Regions from separate parts of the Bacillus sp. MT94 genome, predicted to be linked through region 2. Evidence: riboswitches for the same ligand, from Rfam matches in the RefSeq annotation. Region 2 holds a riboswitch; the other holds the start of a gene.
What was found. Region 2 has a riboswitch for thiamine pyrophosphate ahead of thiC (phosphomethylpyrimidine synthase ThiC). Riboswitches for the same ligand answer to the same signal wherever they lie in the genome.

Region 1: it holds a riboswitch for thiamine pyrophosphate, as region 2 does, so the genes downstream of both, thiM (hydroxyethylthiazole kinase) here and thiC (phosphomethylpyrimidine synthase ThiC) in region 2, are expected to answer to the same signal.

The regions. Positions count from the first base shown of each region.
Region 1 is NZ_JBXAEZ010000008.1:102,067-107,917, reverse strand. It holds gene AC1Q51_RS24050 (sugar transporter) at 1-895, shown strand, start outside; gene AC1Q51_RS24045 (ABC transporter ATP-binding protein) at 899-1,570, shown strand; gene AC1Q51_RS24040 (stage II sporulation protein M) at 1,560-2,090, shown strand; TPP riboswitch at 2,504-2,616, shown strand; gene thiM (hydroxyethylthiazole kinase) at 2,689-3,498, shown strand; gene thiE (thiamine phosphate synthase) at 3,516-4,172, shown strand; gene AC1Q51_RS24025 (anaerobic C4-dicarboxylate transporter family protein) at 4,288-5,601, opposite strand.
Region 2 is NZ_JBXAEZ010000004.1:298,040-303,890, forward strand. It holds gene AC1Q51_RS16735 (cytochrome d ubiquinol oxidase subunit II) at 1-91, shown strand, start outside; gene AC1Q51_RS16740 (arsenic transporter) at 503-1,861, shown strand; gene thiC (phosphomethylpyrimidine synthase ThiC) at 1,963-3,723, opposite strand; TPP riboswitch at 3,836-3,951, opposite strand; partial or broken gene AC1Q51_RS16750 (L-lactate permease) at 4,023-4,094, opposite strand; gene AC1Q51_RS16755 (transposase) at 4,140-4,535, shown strand; gene AC1Q51_RS16760 (hypothetical protein) at 4,886-5,188, opposite strand; gene AC1Q51_RS16765 (IS110 family RNA-guided transposase) at 5,602-5,851, shown strand, end outside.

The DNA.
Region 1 (5,851 bases), on a different contig from region 2:
AAAAATTCTTTTTTATTGTATTTTTAGTATCATTTTTATGGTTGAGCTGCAGTTTAGTTACATAACAATATTTATATATGAATGCTTGGTGATAGTAATAGTTTCAGCGATTATTCTATCAAAATTTTTATGGAGTAATCATCAGATTATCTTTTTCTTTATTCATGGACCAAACTATACGAAAAAGAAAGAGCATATAATCAAGTATCAAAACGGCAAGCAGTTGGATAAGTATCGAATGGCGTTAGCTCGATCTTGCCAAAATAGAACTTTCTTTTTACATATATTTTATACTTATCTGTTTGCAATAGCTTCACTATTGATAATCGGCATTTTAAATTTTTATTTTAGCATTAATAAAATTATTATAATTTCCGTTTATTTAGCTGTTGAAAGTGCGATTCTTAGTTTTCTATCTCAAGGAATTATAAATAGCTCAAAAATGTTACAAACTTCTAACTTGAGTGATTTTTATTATATAAGGAAGTTTGATAAGAAAACATATTTTGAGGATTTACTTTCCAAATTTCTGTCAAGAAAGCTTATAGTAATTCTAATTAGTTATTATATTGGTGCATTTATGTTTTATGGAACTTCATTGTTTACAGGTATTACTATTTTTGGTTCAACAATTATTTACTTCTACTCAATAAAAATCATAACTAAAAGAGTATACCGCTTTAAAAAATTATCAATAGAAGATATAAAAAATAATTTCTTTATGTACTTTTTTAATCCTATTGAAGATTTGTTAGTTTTAGGTTTACCATTTGTAACATGTAGTCTTGTGGCTGTTTATTCAATGAAGCTAGGGAATTTATATCCTGTAATGGGCTTTTTTATCGTTTATTCTATTTATTTGGTATTTTATAATTTCCTAAAAAAAGAGAGGTAAAATATGCTGGAATTAATAAATATAAAAAAAAAATATGGTGAATCAACTTATATTTTTGATGGAGTAAATTTAAAGGTAGATGAAATGAAGATTTTAGAGTTAGTTGGTAAAAATGGGATAGGAAAATCAACTTTATTGAATATAATTGGTGGAATGACAAAGTTTGATGGGGAAGTTATATTAAAGAAATCTTCATTAAAGAACGATTTTAAAGAGTATATTGCAAATGTCTCATTAATTGGTAATACACCGTTCTTATACGAATATTTAACGCCTTCGGAAACAATAGATATGGTACTATCTTTTATTAATAGAACTAGATTAGATTCGTCTTTAGAACATTTGATTCAAGAGATTGGGCTTGATAAATATCAAAATACATATACACGTGAATTATCTTTGGGAACTAGACAAAAGCTGTCATTAATATTGGCTCTTCTAGCTTCACCTAGCTTAATTCTTCTTGATGAACCTTTTGTTAATTTTGACATTAGGTCAAGGAAAGTTACTTTGGATTATTTAAAGGATTACATAATTCAAAATAGATCAATTTTAATTTATGCCACGCATTCAACAGATGTTGATTTAGCAAATTTTTCGGATGGAAAAATAATTTTAAAAAGGGATGAGCGATTGAATAAATTAATTTTGGAGAGTGATAACTGTGAAACCTAAATTATTTATCCTTTGTTTTATTGCTTGTTCAGTTATAGGGAGTTTATTTTTCTTTCTGGGGTTTTTATTGCTGCCTAATGAACAGTTTAGTCCTAATTTAAAGCCCTCTTTCATTACAATTTTTAGTAATAATTTAGAAATTCATTTGTTTACAATAATTTTCTCGATTATTAGTTTTGGCTTTTTTTCTTTAATTTTTTTATTTGAACAGTTTTTTTACTTAGGTTTTTCTTTCCATAGCTTGATAGAGAGAACGTCTTTGAAAACAGCAGCATCTTATTTTGCAGGCCATGGAATAATTGAGATCATAAATATGTTTTTTACTGCAACAATAGGTGTATATGTAGCGGTATCCATTATTAATATAATTAGAAAAAAAGAACTTAGTAAAAATTCTTTTATCATATTAGGGAAAAAAATTTTGATTTTACTAGTCATAGATCTAGTACTTTTATTTGTTGCTGCATTATTGGAAACATATTTATCTCCGCTATTAGTTGATAGAAGTTATATAATTTAATTTATTATGATTCAGATTCATATTTTTTACTAAATTACACCGATAGGGGAGCAAGATGAAGAGACTTACAACGAAATTACAGTAAGTCTCTTATTTTGTTATGTAAATACAAATTGTAACTTCAAAAGTTTAATATATTTAAGAGTAATTTTTTTATCTTTTTAATTGAATAGATAAATTTATATTAACGAAATGAAATTGTTAACTTCTTCGATGGTGTGTACTTCATTTATCTTCTATATAACTTGGATGGAGCAAAGAAGTTAGGCGGGGGTCGGGCTGCCGTAAACGCCCGATTGGTGAAGGCTAATAATCAGTGGGGGATGCCCCCACTGATTAAAGTTTCACTTTATATGGAAAAGTAAAGAACTTGTTATTTTACTAGAATAAGAGTAGACTTTGAAGTAGATGAATAAGAAACACATGGGAGTTTGTGGATACAAACTGAGAGTATGGCTACTAGTCCGTCATTGACCATTTGAACCTGTTGGATAATGCCAGCGTAGGGAGAGTGTAAAAGCACATGTTCAGGCACTTTGCGTACGCGCAAAGTGTCTTTTTGTGTATCTCCCATCATTATAGTTAGGAGATGAAAAGGATGAATATGAAAGAAATTAGTAAAGTAGTGGATTTGGTGAGAGAATCTAATCCGCTTGTTCATAATATTACAAATGTTGTTGTAACAAATTTTACTGCTAACGGTTTGTTGGCACTTGGGGCATCGCCTGTAATGGCGTATGCAAAAGAAGAAGTAGCAGAAATGGCTAGCATTGCTGGAGCGTTAGTATTAAATATGGGGACACTTCGTCCTGAAGAAGTAGAAGCTATGCTACTCGCGGGTAAATCAGCAAATACGAACAATGTGCCAGTACTATTTGATCCAGTTGGTGCAGGAGCAACTTCGTATCGAACAGAAGTTGCGAGACATATTCCGGCTGAAATCGATTTAGCAATTATCCGCGGAAATGCAGCTGAAATAGCAAATGTTATTAATGAGAAATGGGAAATTAAAGGGGTAGACGCTGGTACTGGAAATGGAAATGTTGTAAGTATTGCAAGGCAGGCAGCAGACGAACTAAATACAGTTGCGGTCATTACTGGAAAAGAAGATGTTGTTACAGATGGAGAGAGAACTATTGTTATTCGAAACGGTCACCCTATTTTAACGAAAGTTACGGGAACAGGTTGTTTACTAACTTCTGTAATAGGAGCATTTGTAGCAGTAGAAAAAGATTATGTAAAAGCAGCAGTAGCCGCATTAACGTTTTATGGTGTAGCTGCGGAACTGGCAGCTGTTAAAACAGTAGAAAAAGGGCCAGGTAGTTTCCAAATTGAATTTTTAAATCAATTAGCGAATACAACTTCAGCTGATATCGAGAAGTATGGGAAGATTGAGGAGTTAGAGTAAGGGGGATGAAACATACGATGCGCATTGAAACAAAGAAAATGTCTAAGTTATTACAAGTGTATTTTATTATGGGAAGCAATAACTGCACGAAGGATCCTTTAGCTGTATTGAAAGAAGCGTTAGATGGTGGAGTGACACTTTTTCAGTTTCGCGAGAAGGGGGAAGGTTCTTTAATCGGAGAAGATAGAGTGCGCTTTGCAAAAGAATTGCAGACGCTTTGTAAGGAATATAGTGTTCCTTTCATTGTAAATGATGATGTAGAATTAGCCATTGAATTAGATGCAGATGGTGTTCATGTAGGACAAGATGATGAAGGAATTACATCTGTTCGTGAAAAAATGGGAGATAAAATTATCGGCGTATCTGCTCATACAATTGAAGAAGCACGCTTTGCAATCGAAAATGGAGCAGATTATTTAGGCGTTGGACCTATTTTCACAACGAGTACGAAAAAAGATACGAAAGCGGTTCAAGGAACGAAAGGATTAGCTTATTTTAGAGAACAAGGAATTACAGTGCCAATCGTTGGTATTGGTGGGATTACAATTGAAAATACAGCAGCAGTTATAGAAGCGGGTGCGGACGGTGTTTCAGTTATTTCAGCAATTAGTTTAGCTGAATCTGCGTATGAAAGTACGAGAAAATTAGCTGAAGAAGTAAAGAGAAGTTTGTAGGGAAGGACGTGTAGTATTTTAAGTGCTACATGGAGAAATGGACTGCCCCAAATTTTAAACAAACGTTTGATTAAAAAAGCACAAACCTTTTTAAATAAGGGTTTGTGCTTTTTCTTTAAAACATAATAGAAATTAAAAGCATTCCAATGCCGATAGAAGTAAATGTTGCGATTAAACCTGGAATCATAAAGCTATGATTTAATACGTATTTACCGATACCTGTTGTACCAGTACGGTCAAAGTTAATGGCAGCAACGATTGTTCCATAGTTTGGAATGAAGAAATATCCGTTTACTGCAGGGAACATTGCAATCAGTAGTGCTGGTGGAATACCAAGGGATAGTCCAAGTGGCATTAAGGCACGTACTGTTGCTGCTTGGCTGTACAGTAAAATAGATAGAATGAATAGCGCGATGGCAAATAGCCAAGGTGCACTTGTTACTAAATGCTGAATGGATCCTTGAATCATATTTAAGTTTCCGTTAAAGAAAGTATCTCCCATCCAAGCGATACCGAAAATAGCAACAACTGCTGTTGCCCCTGCTTTAAAGACGTTACCAGACACAATGCTTTCTACATTTGGTTTACAGAAAATAATAATAAGAGCCGCGATAGTTAACATGACCATCTCAATTGTGTTCGGCATGGAAAGGCGAGCTAACTTCCCATCAACTATCCATCCTGGACGAAGTGCTTCAAATGAACCAAGAAGTACAACAAGGAAGGTTCCTACAAGGAAAAGGATAACTGATAATTTTGCGCCCTTTACACCTACAAATTCTTTTTTCTCTTCAAGCTTAGGAATCATTCCTTCTTTTAATCGTTTTAAGTATTCAGGGTCCTCACTTAATTCTTTTCCCATCTTACTAGCAACGAATGCTGCTAACATACAAGCAATGAAAGTGGAGGGAATACTCACTTTTAAAATATCTAATAAAGTGATTTTATAGTCAGCTAACATTGCTAAAAGAGCAACTGTGGCAGCTGAAATTGGACTAGCTGTAATTGCTTGTTGAGAAGCGATTACGGCAATCGACATTGGGCGTTCCGGTCTAATCCCTGATTCACGAGAGACTTCTGCAATAACAGGAAGTACAGAATAGGCAACGTGACCAGTGCCTGCACATAGTGTGAATAAATAAGTAACAATTGGAGCAAAAAAAGTAATACGCTTTGGATTTTTTCGTAATGCCTTTTCAGCTAGATGAACAAGATAGTCCATTCCTCCAGCAGCTTGCAAAGCACCAGCAGCTGTAATTACTGCCAAAATCATAAGCATTACATCGATAGGAGGCGCGGTTGGTTGTAAGTGGAAGACAAAAACGAGTATTGCCATACCAACTCCACCCATTACTCCTAAACCAACTCCGCCTAGGCGTGCACCAATAAAAATACAGAGTAACAAGGTAAGAAATTGTAGCCAAAACATGATAAACTACCTCCGAAATTCATTAGTTAAGATATATTCGAATAGTTTAATTTGAATGAAAATTAAATAAATACCCGAAGAAATCCTTGTTGTTTATACATTTTTTATTATATAACACAAAAAAAGTAACATTCACGTACTTTTTGAAATTATTTTGAAAAAGCAATGCATTAAAAATTTGTATTTATATCTCTAAATAAGTAGACATTTTGATTTATATGTTGTAATCTTTGAAAGAGAATAAATTAAT
Region 2 (5,851 bases):
ATACGCAATTGGGATTGCAATTTTATTACCAGGATTTATTTTCTTCTGGAATTTATTCTTGAAGGATCGTACTTTTTTGAAGGAAAAATAATATAGTCTTGGGGTCTGTTCCAAAAGGCATTTTGGGATGGGCTCCTTTTGTCATGTTTTGTCGATAAGTCGATATATTTTAAAAATCGCTGATATATTTTGAGTTGCGCCGATATATTTCAATGATCGCTGATATATTTTGAGTTACGCCGATATATTTCAATAATCGCTGATATATTTTCAGTTACGCTGATATAAATCTCATTTACTACCTTACTGCCCAATCAATTAATAGACTCCTATCACAATAGTTATTTCACTACGAGTGACACTTGTCCTTTAGCATGAAAAACACATATTCGCTTCATCTCGTTATACGTCTAGTTCTTCTTATTTTTTGCTGAATATACTACCAATATAACCTTGAGACAAGCTACATCTATTCAAGGGAAAATAGAAAGGTAGGCAAAATATGAGCATTGAAATATGGATTACTATTATTGTATTCTTCTTAACGATGATTGTTATCTTTTGGCGGCCTCGAGGTTTAAATGAGGCGTGGCCAGCAGCAATCGGAGCTGGTATCATCATAATTACTGGACTTGTATCAAAACCAGACGTCATGGATATTATAAGTAAAATTGGCGGTGCTTCCATAACAATATTAGCGACCATCGTCATGGCAGTTATATTAGAAAGCTTCGGCTTTTTCCATTGGTCCGCAGCGAAACTAGCAAATTTAGCAAAGGGTTCTGGACGCCGCTTATACTGGTATATTCAATTATTATGTTTTCTCATGACTCTTTTATTCAATAACGACGGTAGTATTTTAATTACAACTCCAATTTTAATTCTTCTTCTAAAAAATCTTCAATTAAAACCTCATCAGCAAATTCCTTATTTATTAAGTGGTGCTTTAATCGCTACGGCATCTAGTGCACCAATTGGTGTAAGTAATATCGTAAATTTAATCGCATTAAATATCGTTAATATGACTCTTTATATGCATACTGCTATGATGTTTGTACCTGCAACATTAGGCTTATTATTTATGTCATGGCTCATGTATACAGTTTTGAAGAAAAAACTTCCGAAAAAATTGCCTGTTTCTTCATATGATATTGAAGAAATTTTCTTCACGAAAAACTTCCATCCACTAAAAGGAAATAATTCTGTTGATACGAAACAAAAACGGACAAGATTCATGTTAAAAGTATTAGGTTTCGTCTTCCTTATGCGCTGTCTTCTATTCGTTGCATCCTTCTTATCCATCCCAATTGAAATCGTTGCAGTACTTGGTTCACTCGTTCTTCTCATTTGGAGATGGTACTACTTACGAACAAATCCTGTCGACATTTTGAAAAAGACACCATGGCACATTTTAATTTTCGCCTTCTCTATGTACGTCATTATTTACGGACTCCACAACGCAGGATTAACAGCTGCACTTGTACAATGGCTCGAGCCAATTGTGAATCAGCATCTACTCTATGCTAGCTTTGCAATGGGTGGACTTGTATCCATCCTCTCTAACGTCTTCAATAACCATCCTGCCCTTATGATTGGTACAATTACATTAACAGAAATGGGACTAGATCCAGTCACATTAAAAACAATCTATCTTGCAAACATCATTGGTAGTGACATCGGCTCACTATTACTACCAATTGGTACACTAGCTTCACTCATTTGGATGTATATTCTGAAACAAAACAAAATTAAAGTAAAATGGAAAGACTATTTAAGTGTATCCCTTATCGTTATCCCGCTCACAACAGTCGTCACACTATTCCTCTTATTCTACTGGGTACATCTCTTCTTCGCCTTATAAACAACAGAAGCCCCATTTGCTACCGTCTTAGCAAATGGGGCTTCTTCTATAATAAAGTTAGGTACTACAGTGTGATCAATCAAGTAAAGAGGTGTAACATATTATTGATATAAATGACTACCAGCTTCTTTAAATTCTTCTGCTTTCTCTTTCATTCCTTTTTCAATTGCTTCTGTCGTTTCTAAATCATTTTCTTTTGCATACTCACGAATATCATGTGAAATTCTCATACTACAAAACTTCGGTCCACACATTGAACAGAAGTGAGCTGTCTTTGCCCCTTCTGCCGGCAACGTTTCATCATGATATTCCATCGCACGTTCAGGATCTAAAGATAAATTAAATTGATCGCGCCAACGGAATTCGAAGCGTGCTTTTGAAAGTGCATCATCACGCTGATGAGCCGTTTTATGTCCTTTCGCAAGATCAGCCGCATGCGCTGCAATTTTATACGTAATAACACCCGTGCGTACATCATCTTTGTTTGGCAAACCTAAATGTTCTTTCGGCGTTACATAACAAAGCATCGCTGTTCCAAACCAGCCAATCATAGCAGCTCCAATTGCAGATGTAATATGGTCATAACCTGGTGCAATATCTGTCGTTAGCGGCCCAAGTGTGTAAAACGGCGCGCCCTGACAAATATCAAGCTCTTTCTCCATATTCTCTTTAATTAAGTGCATCGGTACGTGTCCAGGTCCTTCAATCATAACTTGCACATCATGTTTCCAAGCAATTTTGGTTAATTCGCCAAGTGTTTCAAGCTCAGAAAACTGTGCTTCGTCATTTGCATCTGCAATAGACCCTGGACGTAATCCATCTCCAAGAGAGAACGAAACATCGTACTGCTTCATAATTTCACAAATCTCTTCAAAGTGAGTATATAGGAAGTTTTCTTTATGATGGAATAGACACCACTGCGCCATAATCGAACCACCGCGCGAAACGATACCTGTCGTACGCTTTGCCGTGATTGGAATGTAACGAAGCAATACACCAGCGTGAATTGTAAAGTAATCAACGCCTTGCTCCGCCTGCTCAATTAACGTATCACGATATACTTCCCACGTTAAATCTTCTGCAATTCCGTTTACTTTTTCCAGCGCTTGATAAATCGGTACAGTTCCAACTGGTACAGGCGCGTTACGAATAATCCACTCACGCGTCGTATGAATATTTTTACCTGTAGATAAATCCATAATCGTATCTGCACCCCAGCGCGTTGCCCATGTCATCTTCTCTACTTCTTCTGCAATCGAAGAAGATACAGCTGAGTTTCCGATATTCGCGTTTACCTTCACATGGAAATTACGCCCGATGATCATCGGTTCAGCTTCTGGATGATTAATATTCGCTGGTAAAATAGCGCGGCCTTCTGCGATTTCCTTACGAACAAACTCCGGCTCTACCCCTTCACGAATCGCAACATACTCCATCTCAGACGTAATAATGCCATTACGTGCATAGTGCATTTGCGTAACGTTTGCACCTTGCTTTGCTCTAAGTGGCTTGCGATCCATCTGCGGGAAAACAGGTGTATGTTTCGAAGCCACTTTCACACCGTCATCCTCTGGTTTCACTTCACGCCCTTCGTATGCTTCTACATCACCACGCCCCAGAATCCAAGAATGGCGCGGCGTTGGAATCCCCTTTTCTAACTCCACTTTATACTCAGGATCCGTATAAGGTCCGCTCGTATCATACACACGAATTGGCGGATTTGGAACGCCATTTGTTTCGCTTTGTTTAATCTCACGCATCGGTACTTTCATGCCTTCTCGTGGTCCACCCACATATACTTTCTTACTCCCTGGTAAACTCGATTTCAATTCAATTTGCTCAGCTGAAACAGATTGTTTCATAAATTTTATTGCCCCCCTGTTCGTGACAAGGACGAGATATGGCCAGCGCATGCCAAAATAAAAAGAGCCAGGTCCATAAAAAAATAAGGACCTGGCTCATAAAGACATCATTATGTAAAGCCGTTAACTTCCCTACGCTGGTACGAGCCAGATCAGGTCCAAAGGGTTAAGAAGTTCACGCGCTTCTCTCTCAGCCTACGCATACGTTAGGCACCCCTAGTTTATCACTGATTTAATTTTCAATACTTTCCCATCATACACGATAATCTGAAAAATGCAAAGGTTATTTCTTTTTCTCTTTATGGAATCATCCACGTTAAATAATATGCTTGAACATACGTCATAATACCAACAATAATTACGAAGAACACCCTATTGTAAAAATAGTTTATGACTTAACATGGGAGTTTAAAAACATCTTCACCACAAAGAGTGTTGAGAATTTCGACCATTGTATTGAGAAAATGAAGAATACTAATATACAAGAGTTTAAGAGCTTTACGAATGGATTAGCCGGGGATATTGAAGCTGTCAGAAATGCGGTAACTTATGAGAATAATAATGGTCTTGCCGAAGGGAGCATAAACAAGTTAAAGCTTATTAAAAGAATCATGTATGGTCGATGCAAATTCTCCACATTGCGGACAAAGATTCTACTTTTGGAGAGAATGAGACTTTTCAACCAACTCCGGAAAGAACCATTTTTTACTTGCCAAATACATTCATCAGTCCCGTTTGACAAAGAGCCTTTGTCTCTACTGCATTTCGCTACAACTGCTACCTGCCATACAACCTGCAATAGAGATAGGTAACAATTTACTATACAAGGAACAAAATTGACCTGCTCCTCCATTTAGTGATTTAACTACCTTTATTATTCAGAGCTAAAACTCAAAGAAAAAACTCTTACATTTATTGTAACATTTTTCCTTAATACGTTAATTATTTTTTGTTGTCTTGTTAGTTAAAGGGGTACTTAGTACAAAAAATAACCGTAGATAGTAGCACGAACACTGTTCTTGTTATAATTAATTTTTTTCAGAACGTCTATAATCCTCTTTTAAAAAATATATGTAAATATAATAAAAAACGAATGATTAATAGAAATATTCTACACCACTCGTTTTTTATCGGACTTCTTTTTACTGTACTTTTATTTTCTTTATGAGTTATTAGAAAAATAATTGTCTATATAAGTCTTTATTTTTTCAAAATTCTTTTCCATAAATAAGATTGCTGGTACTTCAATTATTGGAAGATTATTTTCATTATCAAAAGCTGGACACGGTTTGGGAACTACCAAATAGTCAACTGAGTTTTTATCCCTGATATAATTAATTGAAACATCATAATACTTAGAAAAATATTCCTTCAAATCATTCTGATTCCTTAAAAATGGTAGAGAAAATATTGAACCATAATTTATACCAGCGTCGACAATTAATACAAAGCATATTTTTTTCATGATACACCCTCCTCGTATAATAAGTTTTAAGTTAATAACTGTTCCTTGAAAATTAAATAGTTTTTATCTTCAAGAGCTACATCAAAAAAATGATGTATGGGTAAAATTTAGTCTTGGATACTGGGGGATTTCTCCAGATAATGGAAGTGCAGAAATGGACCCATCGGGAATATGCTTACTCCTCCTGTAGTTCGACCACGTTAAAAGACTGTGACCCAGACCAAAATGCACTGCATACGCACAAGCTGTATCGGTTTCCTTCACTTACCTCTCATAGTGGTGGGAGGGCAGCTTAGATGAAGGCAATCATTGAATACTCATACGCGAGGTTGTGGCTATGTTTTGGACTCTAGGAAGATCCCACAGTATCCAAGCTCATTCCAAATACTATTCAAAGAAAGGAGGTCCTTTCTTTGAGATTATTCGTAGCTATTGATGTAAGCTCTGAAAAACTTGATGTATGTTTTCTTGACAGTCATGACACTGTTTTGAAAGAAATTTGTCTTTCAAACGATGTGAATGGTGCCAACGCCATTAAGGAGGATGTTCTCCATTTTCACCAGTTGTACAACTATAAAAAAATTGTCATTGGCATGGAATCTACTTCCGTCTATAGTTTCCATCCTTCCATGTTCCTAACGGAAGATAAGGATTTGAGGGCTT